DNA from 4 places in the Bradyrhizobium sp. SMVTL-02 genome. Region 4 is predicted to be linked to each of the others. Evidence: predicted binding sites of a transcription regulator. Region 4 holds the regulator's gene; each other region holds the start of a gene.
What was found. The regulator PhoB, encoded in region 4, activates phosphate uptake and scavenging genes when phosphate is short. The targets are predictions, from matches to a motif close to TGTCATNNANCTGTCAT.

Region 1 (5,765 bases), 190 kb from region 4:
TGCCGCCGCTGCTGCAGGGATTTGGCGCCGTGCCGCCGCTCGTGACGGACATCGACCTGTCGATGGATGACCGGTTTCTCTATGTCTCGTGTTGGGGCACGGGTGAGATGCGCCAGTACGACGTCAGCGATCCCAGAAAGCCGAAGCTTGCGGGCTCCGTCCACATTGGCGGCATCGCACGCCGCACGCCCCATCCGAACGGCAAGGCCTTTGCAGCGGGGCCGCAGATGGTCGAGATCAGCCGCGACGGCCGGCGCGTGTACTGGACCAATTCGCTCTATTCCACCTGGGACGATCAGTTCTATCCCGACGGGGTTCCGGGCGTGGAGGTCATGGCCAATGTCGGTCGCAACGGCGGCCTCGAGCTCGACAGGGACTATTTCGTGAGCTTCCCCGACGGATATCGTGCGCACCAGATCAGGCTCGAGGGCGGCGATTGTTCGACCGACTCCTTTTGCTACCCGTCGGTCTAGATGGGACGCATGCGAGCCCGGCGCTTGGCTGGCTGTGGCTCGCGCTCGTTGCGAGCGGTCTCTACCACGGGGTCAATCCGGGAATGGGATGGCCGCTCGCGGTTTCGGCTGGACTCCTGGACAAGAGCCCTCGCGCGCTCTTCCGCGCGTTGTGGGCCCTGGGGGCCGGGCATCTCTTGGCCACACTTCTCGTGCTGCTGCCATTCGCGTTCCTGCTCGTGCTGGCCGCGTGGCAGCGTCCGATCCAGCTCTGTGCGAGCCTTCTCGTCATCGGCTTCGGCGTCTATCGGCTGATCGACCGGCGTCATCCGCGCGCGCTGGCACGAATTCCGCCAACGCAATTGGCGCTCTGGTCGTTTGCCGTCGCCATTGCTCACGGCGCCGCCCTGATGCTCGTGCCGATCTATCTCGGGCTCTGCCAGGCTTTCGATCTCGATGCGGGCCATGAGGCCGCGGGCACGCTGATGAAGGCAAATCTCGGGATGGCGGTGCTGGTGTCCCTGGTGCACGTGACCGCCATGGTCGGTGCCGGCGGATGTCTGGCGTGGCTGGTCTACCGCTATCTGGGATTGAAGTTCGTCTCGCGGAGCTGGTTCAACCTGGATGCAGTCTGGGCGGCCAGCCTGGTTCTGGTCGGCGCCGTGGCGCTCCTGTTCAATCTTGCGAGCTGGCGCTGATGTCTACCGCGCCAGAGCCCACTCGCCGACGATGCGAAAGCGCGCCTTGGCGCCATCCTGCCTGAACAGCGTGATGCGATTGATCTCAAGCGCATCGAGCCTCAGCGCCGCAAACCGGTCCCGCAGCATCGCCAGGATCGGCCCGCGCCGCTCCGCATCCAGCCGCCCCGTCAGCGTCATGTGGAAGCGGAATTCTTCCATCACGTAAGGATAGCCCCAGCGAGCGAGATATTCGCGCTGCCGCTCGCTGAGCTTTTCGGGCTTGCGCCGCGCGCGTTCTTCCGCCGTCAGCGGCGCACGGTAGGCGTCGAAATTGCGGACGCAATCGGCGGCGAGCTCTTGGAGCGCTTCGACCGGCTCGGTCGGAATCACGGCGATGAACCCGCTGATGGCATCGACGACGGGGCGGATCACCGGAACGGGCCGCGCCTTGCCCGCGAAGGCGGCGCAGGCGGCCATCAGCCCGGCCTCGGTCTTGCCCGACGCCAGCGCCATCGGCGCCTTCAGCGTGGCGTGAAAGCCGTATTTGCGGGGATCGGCGCTGACGTCCCGCCAGTCCGGTACGACATGCAGTGCTTGCTGCGGAAACGGCAGCTCGTCACCGGTGTGGGCGTCGTAGCCGAGCAATTCGGCGCCGAACCGGGAGAGGGCGCTGTCGGCGCCTGCGGCAAAATAGATCGCGTAGCGGGGAAAACCTGTCATCACCTCAGCATAACCAATTTAGGCCGCGACGATAGCCTCGCGCGGCGCAGCGCTGAGCAGCCGCGTCGCATCGGTGAGATGCACGAGCTTTCCACCCGATATCACCGCGATGATCCGCGGCCGTAGCGGCACGCTGTCGTCGACGAGCAGAATATCGGCGCGGCGTCCCTCCGCGATCTCGCCGCGATCGGCGAGGCCGGTCGCGCGTGCGGGGCCGGCCGAGACCAGATCCCAGGCCTGCGTCAGCGGCAGCACGCGATCGGCGGCGAGGCGGAAGGCTGCGAGCAGCTGCGCGGGATAGTAATAGTCGGACGCCAGCACCGAGCAGAGCCCCTTGGCGATCATGTCGGATGCCTTGGTCCAGCCGGTGTGGCTGCCGCCGCGGACGACGTTCGGCGCGCCGTAGACGATGGCATCGCCATGGCTTGCCGCTGCGCGCGCCGTCTCTTCGTTGATCGGGAATTCCGCGATGTCGGCGCCCAGCTCGCGAAACTCCCGGCGCATCGCCGGGCTCGCATCGTCATGCGAGAGCATGCGCACCTCCGCTCCCCGGGCTGCGGCGGCGAGCCTCGATACCGAAGCCGGCACCTCGGCGGCGCGTGTGACCACGCGCTCGACCAGCCGGTCGAACGCCTCGCTCGACAGCCCCGTGCGCTCAACCATGCGGTTGCGCTTGCGCGGCTTGGCCAAGTCGGCCACGGTGCCGTCCATGTGGTCGTTGAAGGCGAACAGGTCGACGCGACCCTCTATGAGCCACTGACTGATCTCTGCCTCCGCGTCGAGATTGTAGGTCTCGTGGCGCAGATGGAAGCGGGTGTCGGCCGCGAATTGCGGACGCTGCCGCTCGATCGCCTCCATCAGTCCGCGCGCGTTGTCGGCGCTGCGCAGGCCCGGCTCCCACGAGCAGGTCGTGGCGTGGAACACGGTGGTGATGCCGTTGCTGATCGCCTGGCGGTCGCTGTCGGCGAGCGCGACGTCGATCGGGAAATCGACCCCGGCACGCGGCATCATCTGCCGCTCGAAGGCATCGCCGTGCAGATCGACGATGCCAGGCAGCACCAGCAGGTTGCGCGCATCGATCCCGAGCCGCGTCCGGCCGCGCGAGCCGTCGATCTCCGCGATATCAGTTCCGGACACGCTCAGAGAGGCTTCGACGATCTCGGTGCCGATCAGGGCCCGGCCGCCTTCAAGGAAAATGTCTGTCACGCGATTGCGCTTTTCTTGCTGCTGCGAGGGGAGTTTGCTCGTGCTTCATACGCGGCGAGGAAATCTTCAATGCCGAGCTTGCGGAAATGGGGCAGGGCTTCACGCAACTTGTCGTGATCCCAGTCCCACCAGGCGAGCCTTGCGAGCCGGTCGGCGATCTCTTCCGAGAACCGCCGCGCGCCGAGCCGGGTCTCGTACAACTTGGCGGAAGCATCGATGGTCGGTCGGACTGAAAGCACCTTGCCGACCATGTTGCGTCCGAACGTTCGAGGGTAGGCAATCCTCTTCGAGGGACTTGATGACAATATCATGACGCAGCGATGACAGGGGATGAGGTGTGCAGGATCGCCGCATCGCAATGCGCGTGTCACACGAGTGTCAAGCGCCGGCGTTAGCGGTGGCTTCCAGCTACTCTGGAGCCCCTGCATGCTGGTGGTTGAAGGTCTGACGTGCCGCTTTGGCGCAAAAGCCGCGGTGGACGACGCTTCGTTTCAAATCTCCCCCGGCGGTTTCGTCGGTGTGATCGGACGATCCGGTGCCGGCAAGTCGACGCTGCTCCGGACCATCAACCGCCTGGTGACGCCGACGCAAGGGCGCATCCTGTTCGACGGCACCGACGTCACCGCGCTGCGCGGCAGCGAGCTGCGGCAATGGCGCGCCCGCGCGGCGATGATCTTCCAGCAGTTCAACCTGGTCGGTCGGCTCGACGTCCTCACCAACGTCCTGATGGGGCGTCTCGCCACCATGCCCGCCTGGCGCTCGCTGTCGCAGATCTGGCCTGAGCAGGACAAGGCGCTGGCGATGTCGGCGCTCGAACAATTCGACATTGCTTCGCTGGCGGCCCAGCGCGCCGATCAGCTCTCCGGAGGTCAACAGCAGCGCGTCGCCATCGCGCGCGCGCTGGTGCAGCAGCCCGACATCATCCTCGCCGACGAGCCGATCGCCTCGCTCGATCCGCGCAACACCAAGATCGTGATGGATGCGCTTTTGCGCATCAACAAGCACTTCGGCATCACCGTGCTCTGCAACCTGCATTCGCTCGATCTCGCCCGCACCTATTGTGACCGCCTGATCGGCATGGCCGCCGGCCGCGTGGTGTTCCACGGCGCGCCGTCCGCGCTGACTGATCATGTCGCGCGTGAGCTCTACGATCTCGAAGCCGCCGACGTCATGGGTGGCATGCCGGTCCCGACGCCCGAGGGCGTGCCGGCGCTGGGAACCGCCGCGGCGGCCTGAGCCGCGTCGCACCTGTTCAGTTGCCAGTTTTGAGTCAACCGACCCCAACCGATGAAGAGGGTATCATGATCACTCGCAGATTAATCCTTGCCGGCGCCGCCGCGCTTGCCTTCACCGCTTCTGCCTCCGCCCAGGACTGGAAAGCAAAATATCCCGAGCTGACCTTCGCGGTCATTCCGGCGGAAAACGCCTCGGGCGTGACCGAGCGCTGGGCGCCGTTCATGAACTATCTCTCCAAGGAGCTGGGCGTGAAGGTCACGCTGCGCATCGCCAACGACTACGCCGCCGTCATCGAGGGCCAGCGCGCCGGTAACATTCATATCGCCAGCTACGGCTCGGCGTCGTTCGCGCGCGCCCGCCTGACCGGCGTCAAGACCGACGCCTTCGCCAACGACATCAACGCCGACGGCTCGACCGGCTATTACTCGGTGTTTTTCGTCAAGGCGAACAGCCCCTACAAGAGCATCGACCAGCTCAAGGGCAAGAACCTCGGCCTGGTCGACCCGAACTCGACCTCCGGCAACAACGTGCCGCGCTTCGAGCTCGACAAGATGGGCATCGCGGACGCCGACAGCTATTTCGGCAAGGTCGTCTTCACCGGCAGCCATGAGAACGCGATGCTGGCGCTGGCGCAGGGCACGGTCGATGTTGCCGCCAACCAGTGGACCAGCGACGACGATTCGACGCTGGCGCAGATGCTGACCAAGGGCATGCTGAAGAACGCCGACGGCTCGCCGATGAAGAAGGACGATTTCCGCATCATCCACAAGTCGGCGCCCATCATCAACGGCCCCTACGCCTACAACTCCGACCTCCCGGAGGAGGCCAAGGCGGCGATCGCGAAGGCGTTCTTCGACGCGCCGGCCAAGGACAAGGCGGCCTTCGACCGCCTCCAGGATGGCCAGAAGAAGGGTTTTCATCCCGCCACCACCAAGGATTGGGACGGCACGATCGAGCTGATCAAGTTCGTCGATGCGCTGCGTAAGAAGAAGGCGTCCTGAGCTTTCGGGACGAGCCACTTGAGCCGGGTCGATGGACCCGGCTCTTTCTCTTTGTGAACGACCACGCGCAATGACCCAATGACCGTAGCGGTTTCCATCCTTCCCGAGCAGCAGCTTGCCGCGCTGAATGCCGCCTATCGCCAGGCGGTCTCGCGCCGGCGGCTTCGTCTGCTGTTGGGCGCTGCGGTCTTTGCCGCAGCGCTGGTTCTCGCCGCGATCGGCGCCGAAGTGAATTTGCGCACGCTGTTCACCTATTTCGGCAACTTCGTCAGCTATTTCGACCGCATCCTCACGCTCGACAGCGGCCAACGGGTCTGGACCGATCTCGGCGAATGGCTGTGGGGCTGGCGCAAATGGCTGAAGATGCTGGGTGAGACGCTGCTGATCTCCTATGTCGGCACGCTGATCGGCGCGACCTTCGCCTTCGCCCTCAACTTCTTCGCGGCTGAAAACACCTCGCCCGCGTCCTG
Region 2 (5,765 bases), 4.1 Mb from region 4:
CGAGATCACCTGGGCGATCGGGCTGAAATACACCGAGGGTTTCAGCAGGCTTGTTCCCTCCGTCATCACGCTCGCGGCGATGGCCGGCAGCGTGATCCTGCTCGGAGTAGCACTCAAATCGCTGCCCGTCGGGACCGCCTATGCGGTCTGGACCGGGATCGGCGCGGTCGGCACCGCCACGCTCGGCATCGTCCTGTTCGGGGAGCCGGCGACGGCGTTCCGCCTCGCCAGCATCGGGCTGATCGTGGCCGGCATCGTCGGGTTGAAGCACGTCACCTGACGAAGATCCTGACCGCCCACCAGGTCAGCGCGGCCACGATGGCCGAGGCCGGGATCGTGATCACCCAGGCATAGACGATCGAGCTTGCGACGTTCCAGCGCACCGCCGAGACGCGCCGGGCCGCGCCGACGCCGACGATGGCGCCGGTGATGGTGTGGGTGGTCGAGACGGGAACCCCGAGGAAGGTCGCCATGAACAGGGTCGCAGCGCCCCCGGTCTCGGCGCAAAAACCTTGCATCGGCGTCAGCTTGGTGATGCGCAGGCCCATGGTGCGGACGATGCGCCAGCCGCCCATCAGCGTGCCCAGCGCCATCGCCGCCTGGCAGGACAGCACCACCCAGAACGGCACCGAGAACTCATTGCCGAGATGGCCCTGCGAGTACAGCAGCACGGCGATGATGCCCATCGTCTTCTGTGCATCGTTGCCGCCATGGCCGAGCGAGTAGAGCGAGGCGGAGGCGAATTGCAGGATGCGGAAGGCGCGGTCGACCGCGAACGGCGTCGAGCGCACCGACAGCCACGATACGATCGCGACCAGCATCATCGCGAGCAGGAAACCGACCAGCGGCGACAGCACGATCGCCAGCACCGTCTTCGACAGACCGCTCCACACCGCCGCCGAAATCCCCGCTTTGGCCATGCCGCCGCCGACGAGGCCGCCGATCAGCGCATGCGAGGACGAGGATGGGATGCCGAGCGCCCAGGTGACGATGTTCCAGACGATGGCACCGACGAGGGCTGCGAAGATCACCTGGGCGTCGACGATCGAGGGATCGATGATGCCGGTGCCGATGGTCTGGGCGACGTGCAGGCCGAACACCATGAAGGCAACGAAATTGAAGAACGCGGCCCAGAACACCGCGAATTGCGGCCGCAGCACGCGGGTCGAGACGATGGTCGCGATCGAATTGGCGGCGTCGTGCAGGCCGTTCAGGAAGTCGAACAGCAGCGCGACGGCGATCAATCCGACCAGGACGGGAACACCCAACGCAGCATCCACGGCAGCCCCGCCCTATACCTGCTCAATGACGATGCTGTTGATCTCGTTCGCGACGTCATCGAAGCGGTCGGCCACCTTCTCGAGGTGGTCGTAGATCTCGACGCCGACGATGAAGTCCATCGCGTTGCCGTCGCGATGCTTGAGGAACAGCTCCTTCAGCCCGATGTCGTGGAGATCGTCGACGCGGCCCTCGAGCTTGCCGAGTTCCTCCGTGATCGCAGTCAGCATGGCGACGTTCTTGCCGATCGACTGCATCAGCGGCAGCGCGCGGCCGACCAGATTGGCGCATTCGATCAGAAGCGCGCCGATCTCCCGCATCGGCGGCTCGAAGGTGCGGACCTCGAACAGCATCACGGCCTTGGCCGTCTGCTGCATCTGGTCGATGGCATCGTCCAGCGAGGTGATGAGGTTCTTGATGTCGCCCCGATCGAACGGGGTGATGAAGGTGCGGCGCACCGCCGTCAACACCTCGCGGGTGATGTTGTCGGCATCGTTCTCGAACTGGTTGACGCGCTGGCAATAGACCGGCGTCTCCTCACCCCCGTTGAGCACGCCCTGGAGCGCGATCGCGCCCTGGATCACCGTCTGGGCATGGCGGTCGAACAGGTCGAAGAACCGTTCTTCCTTGGGCAGGAACGCGCGAAACCATCGCATCATGGGGCAGGCTACCGGTTGGATAATGGCCGGGCCCGGATGGGCCGTCATGAAACTGTCATAGACCATTTTCGGTCCGCGCGCGTGCTACCTCGCGCCCGCGGAGCCGGATCATCCACCGCTTTCAGCCGATGGCTAACTTTTCGTCGAATCAACGACTTAGAGCGAACGCCTGAAGTAATGGGCGATTTCACCGATGACGCCGCGGCGGAAGGTGAGCACGCAGATCACGAAGATCGAGCCCTGGATCACCGTCACCCACTGGCCGAAGCTCGCCAGATATTGCTGCATGGCGATGATCACGAAGGCGCCGACCACGGGGCCGAAGATGGTGCCGAGACCGCCGACCAGCGTCATCAGCACGACTTCGCCCGACATCGACCAATGCACGTCGGTGAGCGAGGCGTTCTGGGCCACGAACACCTTCAGCGCTCCCGCGAAGCCCGCCAGCGTGCCGGACAGGACGAAGGCCAGGAACTTGTACTGGTCGGTGCGGTAGCCCAGCGAGATGGCGCGCTGCTCGTTCTCGCGGATCGCCTTCAGGACCTCACCGAACGGCGAATTGATGATGCGGAAGATCAGCAGGAAGCCGGCGAGGAAGCCGACCAGCACGACGTAATACAGAACCGTCGGGTTGGAGAGATCGAGCACCCCGAACATGCGTCCCTGCGGAATGCCCTGGATGCCGTCCTCGCCATGGGTGAACGGCGCCTGGAGGTAGATGAAATACAGCAGCTGCGACAGCGCCAGCGTGATCATCGAGAAATAGATGCCCTGGCGGCGGATCGAAACGTAGCCGGTCACGATCGAGAGCGCGAAAGCCGCGGCGACGCCGACGAGGATGCCGAGTTCCGGCGGCAGGCCCCACACCTTCAGGGCATGCGCGCTGCAATAGCCGGCGGTCCCTAAGAACATGGCGTGGCCGAACGACAACAGGCCACCATAGCCGATCAGAAGATTGAAGGCGCAGGCGAGCAACGCAAAGCACAGCGCCTGCATCACGAAGAACGGATAGACGCCGGTGAAGGGCACCGCCGCCAGCAGCAGCGCCATCACTGCGAATACGATCATCTCGTCGCGCACTGCGCGCGGGGTTGCCTGCAGCGTATCGTCCGTCAGGGTTGTCATGTCAGGCCGCCCTTCCCGTCAATCCCGTCGGCTTCACCAGCAGCACCAGCACCATCAGCACGAACACGACGGTGTTGGAGGCCTCGGGGTAGAAATACTTGGTCAGGCCCTCGATCACCCCCAGCGCGAAGCCGGTGATGATGGAGCCCATGATCGATCCCATGCCGCCGATCACGACCACGGCGAACACCACGATGATGAGGTCGGCGCCCATCAGCGGGCGCACCTGGTTGATCGGCGCCGAGAGCACGCCGGCGAGCGCGGCAAGGCCGACGCCGAGCCCGTAGGTCAGCGTGATCATGCGCGGCACGTTGATGCCGAAGGCGCGGACCAGCGTCGGGTTTTCGGTGGCGGCGCGCAGGTAAGCGCCGAGCTGCGTCTTCTCGATCAGGAACCAGGTGGCAAGACACACCACCAGCGAGAACACGACGACCCAGCCGCGATAGATCGGCAGGAACATGAAGCCGAGATTCATGCCGCCCTTGAGCTGGTCCGGAATGGCGTAAGGCAGGCCAGAGGAGCCGAAATAGTTCTGGAACACGCCTTGCACGATCAGCGCGATGCCGAAGGTCAAGAGCAGGCCATAGAGATGGTCGAGCCCGGTCAGCCATTGCAGCATGGTCCGCTCCAGGATCATGCCGAAGATGCCCACGATGATCGGGGCCAGCAGCAACGCCCACCAGTAATTGATACCGCCGAGGTTCAGCAGGAAATAGGCGACGAAAGCGCCCATCATATAGAGCGCGCCATGGGCGAAGTTGATGATGTTGAGCATGCCGAAGATCACGGCAAGCCCGAGACTGAGCAGCGCGTAGAACGAGCCGTTGATCAGTCCCACCAGTAGCTGAGCGTAAAGAGCCTGCATCGATCCCGCACCCGGTCCCTTCGGCGTTCCCTGAAAGTCGCCCGCAGGCTCCAAGGCCCGCGGGCGGTTATCCTACTTCTTGAGCAGCGCACACTTGCTTTCGGCCAGCGGCGTGAAGGCCTGATCGCCCGACACCGTTCCGACCAGCTTGTAGAAGTCCCACGGCCCCTTGGACTCCGAGGGCTTCTTCACCTCGAACAGATAGGCGTTGTGGATGGTGCGGCCGTTGGGCTGGATCTCGCCCTTGCCGAACAGATCGTCCTCGGTCGGCATCGACTTCATCTTCTCGACGACCTTGACGCCGTCATGAGGATTGCCGCCGAGGGCTTCCAGCGCCTTGAGATAGTGGCGCACGCCCGCATAGACGCCCGCCTGCACCATGGTCGGCGGCGCGTTGTTCTTCATCTTCCCGGAGAAGCGCTTGGAGAAGGCCCGGGTCTTGTCGTCCATGTCCCAGTAGAAGGTCTCGGTGAAGTTGAGGCCCTGCGCCGTCTCCAGACCGATCGCCTTGACGTCGGTGAGGAACAGCAGCAGCGCCGCGAGCTTCTGGCCGCCCTTGACGATGCCGAACTCGGCCGCCTGCTTGATCGTGTTGGTGGTATCGCCGCCGGCATTGGCGAGGCCGATGATCTTGGCCTTGGAAGCCTGCGCCTGCAGCAGGAAGGAGGAGAAGTCCGGCGTGTTCAGCGGATGCTTGACGCCGCCGACGACCTTGCCGCCGTTGGCGGTGACGACGGACGTGGTGTCGCGCTCGAGCGCCGCACCGAAGGCGTAGTCCGCGGTCAGGAAGAACCAGCTGTCGCCACCGGCCTTCACCAGCGCCTGGCCCGTGGTATGAGCCAGCATGTAGGTGTCGTAGGTCCAGTGCACGGTGTTGGGCGAGCACTGCGCATTGGTGAGGTCCGAGGTCGCTGCGCCCGAGTTGATGTAGACGCCGTTCTTCTCCTTGATGACGTTGTTGACGGCGAGCGCCACGCCGGAATTCGGCACGTCGACGATGACGTCGACCTTGTCCACGTCGAACCACTGCCGCGCGATCGCGGTGCCGATGTCCGGCTTGTTCTGGTGATCGCCGGAGATGATGTCGATCTTCCAGCCCTTCGAGGCAAGGCCGGAATCCTCAACCGCCATCTGCGCGGCGAGCGTCGAGCCGGGGCCGCCGAGATCGGCGTACAGGCCGGATTGATCGGACAGCGCGCCGATCTTGACGGCCTTGTCCTGCGCGGACGCGACGCCTGCTGCGGCGAAGGTGAGCGCGGTGGTCAGCAGCAATGACGCAATCGACCTGGTCTTCATGCAACTTTCCTTTTTTTGAAGTCTTCTCTGGCAGTTCTAGACGCCGAGATAGGCGTGGAGCTTGTCCATGTTGGCGGGGAGCTCCGAATTGGAGAACCCGTCAATGATCTTGCCGTGCTCGACCACATAATAACGATCGGCGACGGTGGATGCGAAGCGGAAGTTCTGCTCGACCAGGAGGATCGTGAAGCCCTCCTTCTTGAGCCGCGCAATGGTATGACCGATCTGCTGGATGATGACCGGCGCAAGGCCCTCGGTCGGCTCGTCCAGCATCAGGAAGCTCGCGCCGGTGCGCAGGATGCGCGCGATCGCGAGCATCTGCTGCTCGCCGCCGGACAGCTTCGTGCCCTGGCTGTTCAGCCGCTCCTTCAGGTTCGGAAACAGATCGAAGATCTGCTCCAGCGGCAGTCCGCCCTCGCGGACCACCGGCGGCAGCATCAAATTCTCTCGCACGTCGAGGCTGGCGAATATCCCCCGCTCTTCCGGGCAGAACGCGATGCCCATCCGCGCGATCTTGTCGGAGGTGGCGCGAATGATCTCCT
Region 3 (5,765 bases), 2.4 Mb from region 4:
ATCGAGCCCGCGGCAAGACACCTCCGCGCGAGGGTTCTGGGTTCTCAAGCCACGAAGCGCGGCTGTTCCGCGCCGTTCCGGCCGGGTAGCACCGCCCCGACCGCCAGGATGCTGCTGATGAAGACCCGGGCCGAGGCCTCCCAGGTGTAGTGGGCGGCGAATTCGACGCAGTCCTGCCGGGACACCCCGAGCGCGGCGAAGCAGGCATTGCGCAGATCGTGATCGAGCGCGCCGACCGGCGCATCGCCGATGACATCGCGGGGGCCCTTCACCGGGAAGGCCGCGACCGGCAGGCCGCTGGCCAGCGCCTCCAGCAGGACCAGGCCGAACGTGTCGGTCTTGCTGGGGAACACGAACACGTCGGCTGCCGCATAGATATCGGCCAGTTCCTCGCCGTGCTTCTCACCGAGGAAGATCGCATCGGGATAGGCCTCTTCGAGCGCCGTGCGCGCCGGGCCGTCGCCGACGATCACCTTGGTGCCGGGCAGATCGAGGTCGAGGAACGCCTCGAGATTCTTCTCCACCGCGACGCGGCCGACCGACAGGAACACCGGACCCGGCAGACAGAGATCGACGGCGCGCGGATGGAACAGGCCGGTGTCGACGCCGCGCGGCCACAGCACGACATTGTCGAAGCCGCGCTCGCCGAGCTCACGCGCGAGCGCCGGCGTTGCCGCCATCACGGCGCTACTGGGCGCATGAAAACGGCGCAGCGCCCGCCAGATCAGCGAGCCCGGGACCGGCACGCGGGCGCGGACATATTCGGGAAAACGGGTGTGGAAGCTGGTCGTGAACGGCAGCTTGCGCTGCCGGCAGTAGCGGCGGACCATCAGGCCGATCGGCCCTTCGGTCGCGATGTGGATGCTGTCGGGCCGCGCCTCCTCGATCAGTCGCGCGATCCGCGCCGGACGCGGCATCGCGAGGCGCACGTCGCGATAGCTCGGCATTGCGAAGGTGCGGAACGATTGCGGCGTCAGGAACGTGAACTCGACGCCAAGACCTTGAAAGCCAAGCCCCTTGGCGCCATCAGCGAGCTTGGCCAGCGTCCGAACCACACCGTTGACTTGCGGGTGCCAGGCGTCGGTCGCGACCAGGATGCGCATCAAGTGGCCCTTGCTATGCAGCTCTTGCCGCGACCTGCGGGACCTGCGCCGGCTTCTGCAACTGGTCCGCCCAGGTGATGATTTCGAAATGGCCGTCGTCATGCTCGACCAGGGCGGTGCAGCTCTCGACCCAGTCGCCGCAGTTCATGTAGCGGATGCCGGCCTCGTCGCGGATCACGGCGTAGTGGATGTGGCCGCAGATCACGCCCTCCGCCTCGTGCCGCCGCGCTTCGGCGGCGAGCGCCTGCTCGAACGCGCCGATATAGTTGACGGCGTTCTTGACCTTCTGCTTGGCCCATTGCGACAGCGACCAATAGGGCACGCCGAACATGCGACGGAAGAAGTTGACGAAGCGATTCATCTGGATCGCGAAGTCGTAGGCCTTGTCGCCGAGATGGGCGAGCCAGCGCGCGTTCTGCACCACGAGGTCGAAGATGTCGCCGTGGATGACGAGATAGCGCTTGCCGTCCACGCCGGTGTGGACGGTGTTCTCGACCACGTCGATGCCGCCGAAATGCGTGCCGTAATAGTTGCGCAGGAACTCGTCGTGGTTGCCGGGGATGTAGATGACCTTGGCGCCTTTGCGCGCCTTGCGCAAAAGCTTCTGGACGAGGTCGTTATGCGATTGCGGCCAGTGCCAGCTCGATTTCAGCGCCCAGCCGTCGACGATGTCGCCGACGAGATAGATCGTGTCGGCATCATGGTAGCGCAGGAAGTCGAGCAGAAGGTCGGCCTGAGAACCGCGGGCTCCGAGATGAACGTCGGAGATGAACAACGTGCGAAAGCGCCGCTCCGGGCTCTCGTCACTGACATCGTAACTTCCCATGCGCCAGCCTGTAACAATGTCCCGTGACAGGGGGATGACCGATTGAACCCTTGAGGCACCTTCAAAATACGAATCACGCCTGCCTCGCCCTCCCCCGCGAATATCAGTCGCATGCGACAACCAGGCGACATGGCGCCGCCGGCGGTGCCCGCAAAACCACGGAACCGCATTGCCTTATTGGTTAACTGGAGAAGCAAATTGCGCCGCGCGAACGCGCACCGTCAGTAAAACTTGTGAAAATGATGGATCGGCCCGTGGCCATGGCCGACGCTGAAGCGGTCGGCGGCAGCGATCGCGGCGCTGATCCAGATCTTGGCGGTGCGCACGGCAAGCTCCAGATCCTCGCCCTTGGCCAGCCCCGCCGCGATCGCCGCTGACAGCGAGCAGCCGGTGCCGTGGGTGTTCCTGGTGACCACGCGGGGCGCGGCAAGCGTGGTCGTGCTCTCGGACGTGACGAGATAGTCGATGCTCTCGGCGCCCTCGCCGTGCCCGCCCTTGATCAGGACCGCACGGCAGCCGAGCGCCAGCAGCCGGCGGCCCTGGGCTTCGATCTCGGCCTCGCTCGCCGCAATGTGCTCACCGAGAAGGGCCGCGGCCTCAGGCAGGTTCGGCGTGATCATCGAGGCCAGTGGTATCAGTCTCGTGTGCAAGGCATCGACGGCTTCGGACGCCAGCAGGCGATCGCCCGAGGTCGCCACCATCACGGGATCGAGCACGATGTGGCGCGGCTGCCAGCGCGACAGCGCCGCCGCGATCGCATCGATGCTGTCGGCCTGGCCGACCATGCCGATCTTCACCGCGCCGATGTCGAGATCGGAGAACACCGCATCGATCTGTGCGGCGACGAACTCGGCCGGCACGGCGTGAATGCCGCTGACGCCGCGCGTGTTCTGCGCCGTCACCGCCGCGATCACGGAGGCACCGTAGACGCCGAGCGAAGCAAAGGTCTTCAGATCGGCCTGGATGCCGGCGCCGCCGCTGGAATCCGAGCCGGCGATGGTGAGCGCAACGGGCGTCGTCATCGCCGGATACGTTCGTTTGAGGAGGACAACGCCATGCCTTGTCCTAGCGCGCTCCCGACGTGCCAGCAAGCCGGGCCGGCGAATCAGGCGGAGAGCCCCCGCTTCCGTCCTGGAAGCGGCTCCGGCCGGGGCCGGCAAGTTCGCTTGCCAAGCCACCCCGGTTTTGGCCTATTAGCGCCAGATGCGCTTTCGGAGTGACTGCAATGGTTCCTTTTTTCGTCCAGATCAAATGCAAGCTCGGCCAGTCCTATACGGTCGCCAATGCGCTCGCCGAAGCCGAGATCGCCTCCGAGATCTACTCGACCGCCGGCCAATACGATCTGCTGGTGAAGTTCTACGTCGACAAGGACACCGACATCGGCCACTTCGTCAACGAGAAGGTGCAGGTGCTGCCGGGCATCCAGGACACCCTCACCATCATCACCTTCAAGGCGTTCGGCACGGGCTAGAGCATGATCCGGAAGAGTGCGGAGCGGTTTTCCGAAAAGATCATGCTCCAACAACAACCTAAAGCGCGATGACGATTCATCTCATCGCGCTTTAGAGCTCGCTGCTAGCCGCCCTCCTTCTTCTTGGGCGGTGTCGGACCCTGCACCGGTGGCAGCGACTTCAGATAAGCCGCCATTGCGGCGCGATCTTCCGCCGTCAGCTGCGCCAGGTTCTTGATCACCGGCCGCATCGCACCCGAGGCGCTGTCGCCCTCGGGCATGTCGCCGGTCTCGAGGAAATCGGCGATGTCCTTCTCGCTCCAGCTGCCGATGCCCTGCTGGGTGATGTTCGGCACCCAGCCCTCCCCGTCCGGATTGGGGCCGCCGGCGAAGCGCTGCGCCGTGACGATGCCGCCGAGCAGATTGCGCGGGCTGTGGCATTCGGCGCAATGGCCGAAGCCGGTCACGAGATAGGCACCGCGATTCCATTGCGGAGGGCGCGCAGCGTCCGCGACGAACGGCCCGGTGTCCATGAACAGCAGTTTCCAGATGCCGACATTGCGGCGGATGTTGAACGGAAACGGCAGCGCGTGGTCGCGCACTCTGCCCGTTACCGGCGGCAGCGTCTTCAGATAGGCGAAGAGGTCGCGGACGTCATCTATTCTTGCCAGATGATAGGACGTGTACGGAAATGCCGGGAAGTAGTGCGTGCCCTCGGGCGAGATGCCGCGCATCACGGCGTTGACGAAATCAGCCTCGCTCCATCGGCCGATCCCGTCGGTCGGATCGGGGGAAATATTGGGGACGTAGAACGTCCCGAAAGGCGAGCCGAGCGCCAGCCCGCCGCCGAGTCGCAGGCGATCGGGCTGGTTGGGCACCGCATGACACGACGAGCAGCCGCCGGCATTGAAAAGCTCCTGCCCGTTGGCGAGATCGGGCTTTCGTGTCGGTGCCGGAACGGCCAGCGCGGCCGGGGCGGACAACCACCAATAGAGGCCGGACGCCGCGACGGCGGCGATCAGGGCGGCAAGTAGTGCTCGTCGCAGCATTCAATCATTCCATCGTCAGCGCGAACTTAAGGGTCATGCTGGGCCCGATCCAGCCACGAATATTTTAGGTGGTCCGGCTGTAATGCGGGAATAAACTGAATGACGTACTGTTTGGAGATTGACAGCAATCAGGCGTCAACAGGGAGAGACTCATGACCAAAGCCCTTTTTGCCACACTGGCACTCGGAGCTGCCGTTGCCTTCGCCGCCCCGGCCAGCGCGGAGAAACTGAAGGCGACGCTGGACGGCAAATCCGAAGTGCCCGCCACCACCAGCAGCGCCACCGGAACGGCCGAGCTCGACTATGACGCCGCCAGCAAGAAGCTTTCGTGGACGGTCAGCTATTCCGGGCTGTCCGGTCCTGCCACCGCCGCTCACTTCCACGGCCCGGCCGAGGCCGGCAAGAACGCCGGCGTCGCGGTCCCGATCGCGAATGCGGGCTCGAGCCCGGTCAAGGGTGAAGCGACGCTCACCGAAGCGCAGGCCGCCGACCTGCTCGGCGGCAAGTACTACATCAACATCCACACCGCGGCGAACCCGGGCGGCGAGATCCGCGGTCAGGTGACGAAGTAAGCGAAAACGCGCCTTCGTCGCGGAAAGGCCGGACGCAAGGAGGGAGCGTCCGGCCTTTTCGATTCCGGCGAGGACCTGCCTTGCGCTCAAGCCGCGTTCAGCGCCTGCGCGAGGTCCGCGATCAGATCCGACGGGTTCTCGATCCTGATCGACAGCCGGATGGTGGAATCGAGCACGCCGATCTTTTGGCGGATGTCGGCGGGAACGCCGGAATGGGTCATGGTCGCGGGCAGGCTCGCGAGCGACTCGGTGCCGCCGAGGCTCACCGCCAGCTTGAGGATCTGCAGCGCATTGAGGAATTTCACGGCCGCCTCCTTGCCGCCGACGATGTCGAACGAGAAGGTCGATCCCGCGCCCAGGCATTGTCTCGCGAACACCCGCCCCGAGGGCGAGGCCTGCTCGTGATGACCGAGATAATGAACCCTGGCGACCTTGGGATGGTCGCGCAGATAGCTCGCGACCAGGCGCGCATTCGCATCGGCCTTTTCCATGCGCAGGCTCAGCGTCTCCAATGAGCGGTTGATCATCCAGCACGAATGCGGATCGAGCTGGGTGCCGATGGCGCCGCGCAGCGCCTTGATGCCCTTCATGATCGCCTTCGATCCGAGTGCGGCGCCCGCGATCAGGTCGGAGTGGCCGCCGACATACTTCGTCAGCGAATACAGCGACAGGTCCGCGCCGTGCTCGATCGGCCGCTGAAACACCGGGCCGAGCAGCGTGTTGTCGCAGGCGATGATCGGCGTGTGTCCCTGGGCCTTGCCGACG
Region 4 (5,765 bases):
TGGCATGTGGGGCTTCTTCGTGCTCGGCCCGTTCCTGGCCAACACGTTCCAGCCCTTCATGATCAGGATCTTTGACGGCGTCCCTGTGCTGGGTGCGATCTTCGCGGGGCCGCCGTCCTATCTCAGCCTGTTCAACGCCGCGCTGATCCTCGCCATCATGGTGCTGCCCTTTATCACCTCGATCTCGGTCGACGTGTTCAAGACCGTGCCGCCGGTGCTAAAGGAGGCCGCCTACGGCGTCGGCTGCACCACCTGGGAAGTCGTCCGCAGCGTGGTGATCCCCTACACCCGCGTCGGCATCATCGGCGGCGTCATGCTGGCGCTGGGCCGCGCGCTCGGCGAGACCATGGCGGTGACCTTCATCATCGGCAACTCGTTCCGGATCTCCTCGTCGATCTTCGCGCCCGGCACGACGATCTCGGCGGCGATCGCGTCCGAATTCGCCGAGAGCGACGGCCTGCACCAGTCCGGCCTGATACTGCTCGGCCTGCTCCTGTTCGTGCTGACGTTCTTCGTGCTCGCGGCCGCTCGGCTGATGCTGCTGCGTCTGGAAAAGAAGGCGGGGAAGTGAAATGAACCCGATCTACGCCCGCCGCCGCCGCAAGGACATCGTGATCCGCGGGCTCTGCATTGCCGCCGCCGCCTTCGGCGTCACCTGGCTTGCGCTGATCCTGATCACGCTGCTCTACAACGGTATTGCCGGTCTGAACCTGCAGATCTTCGTCGCGGACACACCGCCTCCGGGCTCGACCGAAGGCGGCCTGCGCAACGCCATCGTCGGCTCGATCATCATGACCGTGCTCGGCGTCGGCATCGGCGCGCCGCTGGGCCTGTTCGCCGGCACCTATCTCGCCGAGTACGGCCGCAACGACAAGCTGACCTCGGTGATCCGCTTCATCAACGACATCCTGCTCTCGGCGCCCTCGATCATCATCGGCCTGTTCATCTACGGTGCGGTGGTGGTGCCGATGCGCGGCTTCTCGGCGATTGCGGGCGCGCTCGCGCTCGCCGTGATCGTCATCCCGGTGGTGGTGCGCACGACCGAGGACATGCTGCTCCTGGTGCCGAACGCGCTGCGCGAGGCGGCAAGTGCGCTCGGCCTGCCGCGCTCGCTGGTGATCAAGCGCATCGCCTATCGTGCGGCCCGCTCGGGTCTCATCACCGGCGTGCTGCTCGCCACCGCCCGCGTCGCCGGCGAGACCGCGCCGCTGCTCTTCACCGCGCTGTCGAACCAGTTCTTCAGCCTCAGCCTGAACAAGACGATGGCGAACCTGCCGGTCACCATCAACAACTTCGTGCAGAGCCCCTACGCCTACTGGAAGCAGCTCGCCTGGAGCGGCGCGCTGCTGATCACGCTCACCGTGCTTGCCCTGAACATTGGCGCGCGCATCCTCGGCGCCGAGAGGACTGCAAAATGACCGATCTTTCCGTATCCGTGAGTTCCAACGCGCATCTGGCCTCGCAGCCGATGCCGGAAGCGCCCGCCAAGGTGACGGTGCGCAACCTCAACTTCTATTACGGCGACCACCACGCGCTGAAGAACATCAATTTGACGCTCGGCACCAACCGCGTCACGGCGTTCATCGGCCCGTCGGGCTGCGGCAAGTCGACCCTGCTGCGCATCTTCAACCGGATGTACGACCTCTATCCAGGCCAGCGCGCCACCGGTCAGCTGATGCTCGACCAGACCAACATCCTCGATCCCAAGCTGGACCTGAACCTGCTGCGCGCCCGGGTGGGCATGGTGTTCCAGAAGCCGACGCCGTTCCCGATGACGATCTACGAGAACATCGCCTTCGGCATCCGCCTCTATGAGAAGATCTCGAAGTCCGAGATGGACGACCGGGTCGAGAAGGCGCTGCGCGGCGGCGCGCTGTGGAACGAGGTCAAGGACAAGCTCAACGCCTCGGGCCTGTCGCTCTCCGGCGGCCAGCAGCAGCGCCTCTGCATCGCCCGCACCGTCGCGGTCCGCCCTGAAGTGATTTTGTTCGACGAGCCCTGCTCGGCGCTCGACCCGATCTCGACCGCCAAGGTCGAGGAGCTGATCCAGGAATTGTCCGAGAACTACACGATCGCGATCGTTACCCACAACATGCAGCAGGCGGCGCGCGTCTCCGACAAGACCGCCTTCATGTATCTCGGCGAGCTGATCGAGTTCGACGACACCAGCAAGATCTTCACGTCGCCGAGCGATCGGCGCACGCAGGATTACATCACCGGCCGGTTCGGCTGAGGAGACGGGACATGGGTTCTGAACATACCGCAAAGGCCTTCGACACCGACCTCCAGGAGCTCACTCGGCTCGTCGCCGAGATGGGCGGTATCGCCGAGCGCATGATCGTCGATTCCGTCGACGCGCTGATCCGCCGCGACGTCGCGCTCGGCCAGCGCGTCGTCACCACCGATGCCGAGCTCGACGCGCTGCAGAAGAAGATCGAGGAGCGCGCCGTGCTCACGATCGCCCGCCGCCAGCCGATGGCGGTGGACCTGCGCGAGATCGTCGGCGCCATGCGCGTTGCGACCGACCTCGAGCGCATCGGCGACCTCGCCAAGAACATGGGCAAGCGCGTCGCCGCGCTCGATGCCGACTTCCATCCGCTCAAACTGTTCCGCGGCCTGGAGCACATGACCGACCTCGTGCAGCAGCAGGTCAAGTCGGTGCTGGACGCCTATGCCGCGCACGATCTGCCGGCGGCGATGGCGGTGTGGAAGGGCGACGAGGAAGTCGACGCCATCTGCACCTCGCTGTTCCGCGAACTCCTCACCTACATGATGGAGGATCCGCGCAACATCTCGTTCTGCATCCATCTGATGTTCTGTGCCAAGAACATCGAGCGGATCGGCGACCACGCCACCAACATCGCCGAGACCGTGTTCTACATGATCGAGGGTCAGGCCATCACCGACAAGCGGCCGAAGGGCGACATGACGACCTTCGCCACGACGGTCCCGAATACCTGAAGACTCAAGGAGCGACGAGCCGATGGGCGCACGCATCATGGTGGTTGAGGACGAGGAAGCTCTCACCGAGCTTCTCCGCTACAACCTCGAAGGCGACGGCTATGACGTCGAGACGGTGATGCGCGGCGACGATGCCGACACCCGCCTCAAGGAGCACATCCCCGACCTGATCGTGCTCGACTGGATGCTGCCGGGGCTCTCCGGCATCGAGCTGTGCCGGAGGCTGCGCACCCGTCCCGAGACCAAGCAGCTACCGATCATCATGCTCACCGCGCGTGGCGAGGAGAGCGAGCGGGTGCGGGGGCTTGCGACCGGCGCCGACGACTACATCGTCAAGCCGTTCTCGGTGCCCGAGCTGCTGGCGCGGGTGAAGGGCCTGTTGCGGCGCGCCAGCCCCGAGCGGCTCGCCACCGTGCTCGCCTATGGCGACATCGAGCTCGACCGCGAGAAGCGCCGCGTCGCGCGCTCGGGCCGGCCGATCGATCTCGGTCCGACCGAGTATCGCCTGCTCGAGTTCTTCCTCGAGCATCCCGGTCGCGTGTTCTCGCGCGAGCAGCTGCTCGACAGTGTCTGGGGCCGCGACATCTACATCGACGAGCGCACCGTCGACGTCCATATCGGCCGCCTGCGCAAGCTGCTCAATCTCGGCCGCGAGCAGGACCCGATCCGCACCGTCCGCGGCGCCGGCTACGCGCTCGACGATCGCTTTGCGAAGGCCGAGCAGACCTGAGAGCGGCTTCGAGCAAGCCAAACAAAAAGCGCGCCACGTGGCGCGCTTGTTTATGTCTCGGTTGTCGTCCCGGCCTCACGTCGGGACGAGGTAGTTTAAAGCCGTGCTCAGCGCGTGCCGGGCTTTGCCGGCGCGCGACGGCGGTCGGCCGCGGGCTGATACGCGACGCGCGAATGCTGGGCGCAGTAGGGCAGGCCGGAGAGCGCCTTGCCGCCGCAGAAGAAGAAATCCGGGCTCGAGGGATCGCCGACCGGCCAGTGGCAGGTCGCCTCGTTCAACTCGAGCAGCGACAGCCGCTGGCTCATCGGCACCACGTTGTCGTAGGTCACAGGCTCTGCCTCGACCTCGACCTCGAAGGCCTGCGCCAGCGCGGTGTTGCCGCGCGCAATCGGGCGGCTGACCCGCATCATGTGCTGAGCCGGGCGCGCCTTGCGCGGCCGGGGAGCTGCCGATGAGGGGCTCTTGGCGCGGCCCGACAGGCCGAGCCTGTGCACCTTGCCGATCACGGCATTACGGGTCACGTTGCCGAGCTCGGCTGCGATCTGGCTGGCCGACAATCCGGCCTCCCAGAGCTTTTTCAGCTGCTCGACGCGATCGTCGGACCAGGTCAAAACCGTCATTGCACCCTTTCCCTCGCCGTGCGGCTGCCGTCCTGGCGCCTCGCGGCGAATGCCTAAGCCTCGAAAAACCCGTGCCGCCAGAATCCCTTAAGGCTCGCCGGGCATAACCAGAACGCCCGAACGTTTACGCCGGTACATGAGGACTTAGAGGATCAGAACTGCTGCACGAGATGTCGTATCTGACAAGCCAAACGCTACAATATGGCGTGACTCACGCGCAAGAGTCAGCCGACTCGCTTCCACATGTTCCGTGGCAAAAACCCCGCAAATCCGGCACCGCAAGACTACGGATTCAGCGTTTCCCGGGGCTTTCAGGCGGCATTGACACCCGTTCTACCCGGCATAAGATAGTGCCACGTGCCGCCCTTAAAAGGCGGCACGTTTCGTTTTCCGGGCCGGTTGATGGTGCGCTGCGTGAGCGCTTCAGGCCGTCCGCAACATCAAGTGATCGTCATGACTGACAGCGCCGCGCCGCATTTGCTCCCCGTTTTCGCCAGGGCCAACCTCGGTTTCGAGCGCGGCGAAGGCTGCTGGCTGATCGCGACCAATGGCGAGCGCTATCTCGATTTCACCTCGGGCGTCGCCGTCAACGCGCTCGGCCATGCCCATCCCGCGCTGGTCAAGGCGTTGCAGGAGCAGGCGACCAAGCTCTGGCACATGTCGAACCTGTTCCAGAGCCCGGACGGCGAGAAACTCGCGGCGCGTCTGTGCCAGGAAAGCTTCGCGGACTTCGTGTTCTTCTGCAATTCCGGCGCCGAAGCGCTGGAAGGCGTGATCAAGCTGGTCCGCCATCATCACTTCTCCAAGGGCCATGCGGAGCGCTACCGCATCATCACCTTCGAGGGCGCCTTCCACGGCCGCACGCTGGCGACGCTGGCTGCGACGGGATCTGCAAAATATCTTGAAGGGTTCGGCCCGCCGATGGACGGCTTCGACCAGGTCCCGCATGGTGACATCGAAGCCGTCAAGAAGGCGATCGGTCCGCAGACCGCCGGCATCCTGGTCGAGCCGATCCAGGGTGAGGGCGGTGTGCGATCGTCGACGCCCGCCTTCCTCAAGGCGCTGCGTCAGCTCTGCGACGAGAAGGGCCTGCTGCTCGCCTTCGACGAGGTGCAGACCGGCATGGGTCGCACCGGAGATCTGTTCGCGCATCGGCGCACCGGCGTCACACCTGACGTGATGTCGCTCGCCAAGGCGCTCGGCGGCGGCTTCCCGATCGGCGCGGTGCTGGCCACCGCGGAGGCGGCAGCCGGCATGGGGCCCGGCTCGCACGGCTCCACGTTCGGCGGCAATCCGCTGGCGATCGCGGCTGCCAATGCCGTGCTCGACATCATGCTCAAGCCCGGCTTCTTCGACCACGTGCAGAAGATGTCGCTGCTGCTCAAGCAGAAGCTCGCCTCCGTGATCGACCGTCACCCTGACGTCGTCAGCGAGGTGCGTGGCGAGGGCCTCTT

Region 1: phnC (phosphonate ABC transporter ATP-binding protein) is a predicted target of PhoB. The motif match lies at 3,357-3,373, and genes of this name have one in related genera.
Region 2: ACNJYB_RS17415 (DUF47 domain-containing protein) is a predicted target of PhoB. The motif match lies at 1,980-1,996, and genes of this name have one in related genera.
Region 3: ACNJYB_RS26030 (UDP-2,3-diacylglucosamine diphosphatase) is a predicted target of PhoB. The motif match lies at 1,953-1,969, and genes of this name have one in related genera.

Annotation. Positions count from the first base shown of each region.
Region 1 covers NZ_CP182469.1:7,639,746-7,645,510, reverse strand. Annotated here, with positions in the region: gene ACNJYB_RS36710 (selenium-binding protein SBP56-related protein) at 1-473, shown strand, start outside; gene ACNJYB_RS36705 (hypothetical protein) at 557-1,150, shown strand; gene ACNJYB_RS36700 (DUF1045 domain-containing protein) at 1,154-1,852, opposite strand; gene ACNJYB_RS36695 (alpha-D-ribose 1-methylphosphonate 5-triphosphate diphosphatase) at 1,871-3,058, opposite strand; gene ACNJYB_RS36690 (hypothetical protein) at 3,055-3,309, opposite strand; gene phnC (phosphonate ABC transporter ATP-binding protein) at 3,485-4,294, shown strand; gene phnD (phosphonate ABC transporter substrate-binding protein) at 4,360-5,295, shown strand; gene phnE (phosphonate ABC transporter, permease protein PhnE) at 5,374-5,765, shown strand, end outside.
Region 2 covers NZ_CP182469.1:3,731,233-3,736,997, reverse strand. Annotated here, with positions in the region: gene sugE (quaternary ammonium compound efflux SMR transporter SugE) at 1-280, shown strand, start outside; gene ACNJYB_RS17420 (inorganic phosphate transporter) at 273-1,280, opposite strand; gene ACNJYB_RS17415 (DUF47 domain-containing protein) at 1,293-1,937, opposite strand; gene ACNJYB_RS17410 (branched-chain amino acid ABC transporter permease) at 2,094-3,062, opposite strand; gene ACNJYB_RS17405 (branched-chain amino acid ABC transporter permease) at 3,064-3,927, opposite strand; gene ACNJYB_RS17400 (ABC transporter substrate-binding protein) at 4,000-5,223, opposite strand; gene ACNJYB_RS17395 (ABC transporter ATP-binding protein) at 5,260-5,765, opposite strand, start outside.
Region 3 covers NZ_CP182469.1:5,446,414-5,452,178, forward strand. Annotated here, with positions in the region: gene ACNJYB_RS26025 (glycosyltransferase family 4 protein) at 45-1,103, opposite strand; gene ACNJYB_RS26030 (UDP-2,3-diacylglucosamine diphosphatase) at 1,117-1,929, opposite strand; gene thiD (bifunctional hydroxymethylpyrimidine kinase/phosphomethylpyrimidine kinase) at 2,151-2,951, opposite strand; gene ACNJYB_RS26040 (Lrp/AsnC ligand binding domain-containing protein) at 3,155-3,400, shown strand; gene ACNJYB_RS26045 (c-type cytochrome) at 3,505-4,428, opposite strand; gene ACNJYB_RS26050 (CHRD domain-containing protein) at 4,581-5,000, shown strand; gene ACNJYB_RS26055 (cystathionine gamma-synthase family protein) at 5,087-5,765, opposite strand, start outside.
Region 4 covers NZ_CP182469.1:7,826,113-7,831,877, reverse strand. Annotated here, with positions in the region: gene pstC (phosphate ABC transporter permease subunit PstC) at 1-571, shown strand, start outside; gene pstA (phosphate ABC transporter permease PstA) at 573-1,418, shown strand; gene pstB (phosphate ABC transporter ATP-binding protein PstB) at 1,415-2,233, shown strand; gene phoU (phosphate signaling complex protein PhoU) at 2,245-2,961, shown strand; gene phoB (phosphate regulon transcriptional regulator PhoB) at 2,984-3,691, shown strand; gene ACNJYB_RS37540 (GcrA family cell cycle regulator) at 3,799-4,311, opposite strand; gene ACNJYB_RS37535 (aspartate aminotransferase family protein) at 4,765-5,765, shown strand, end outside.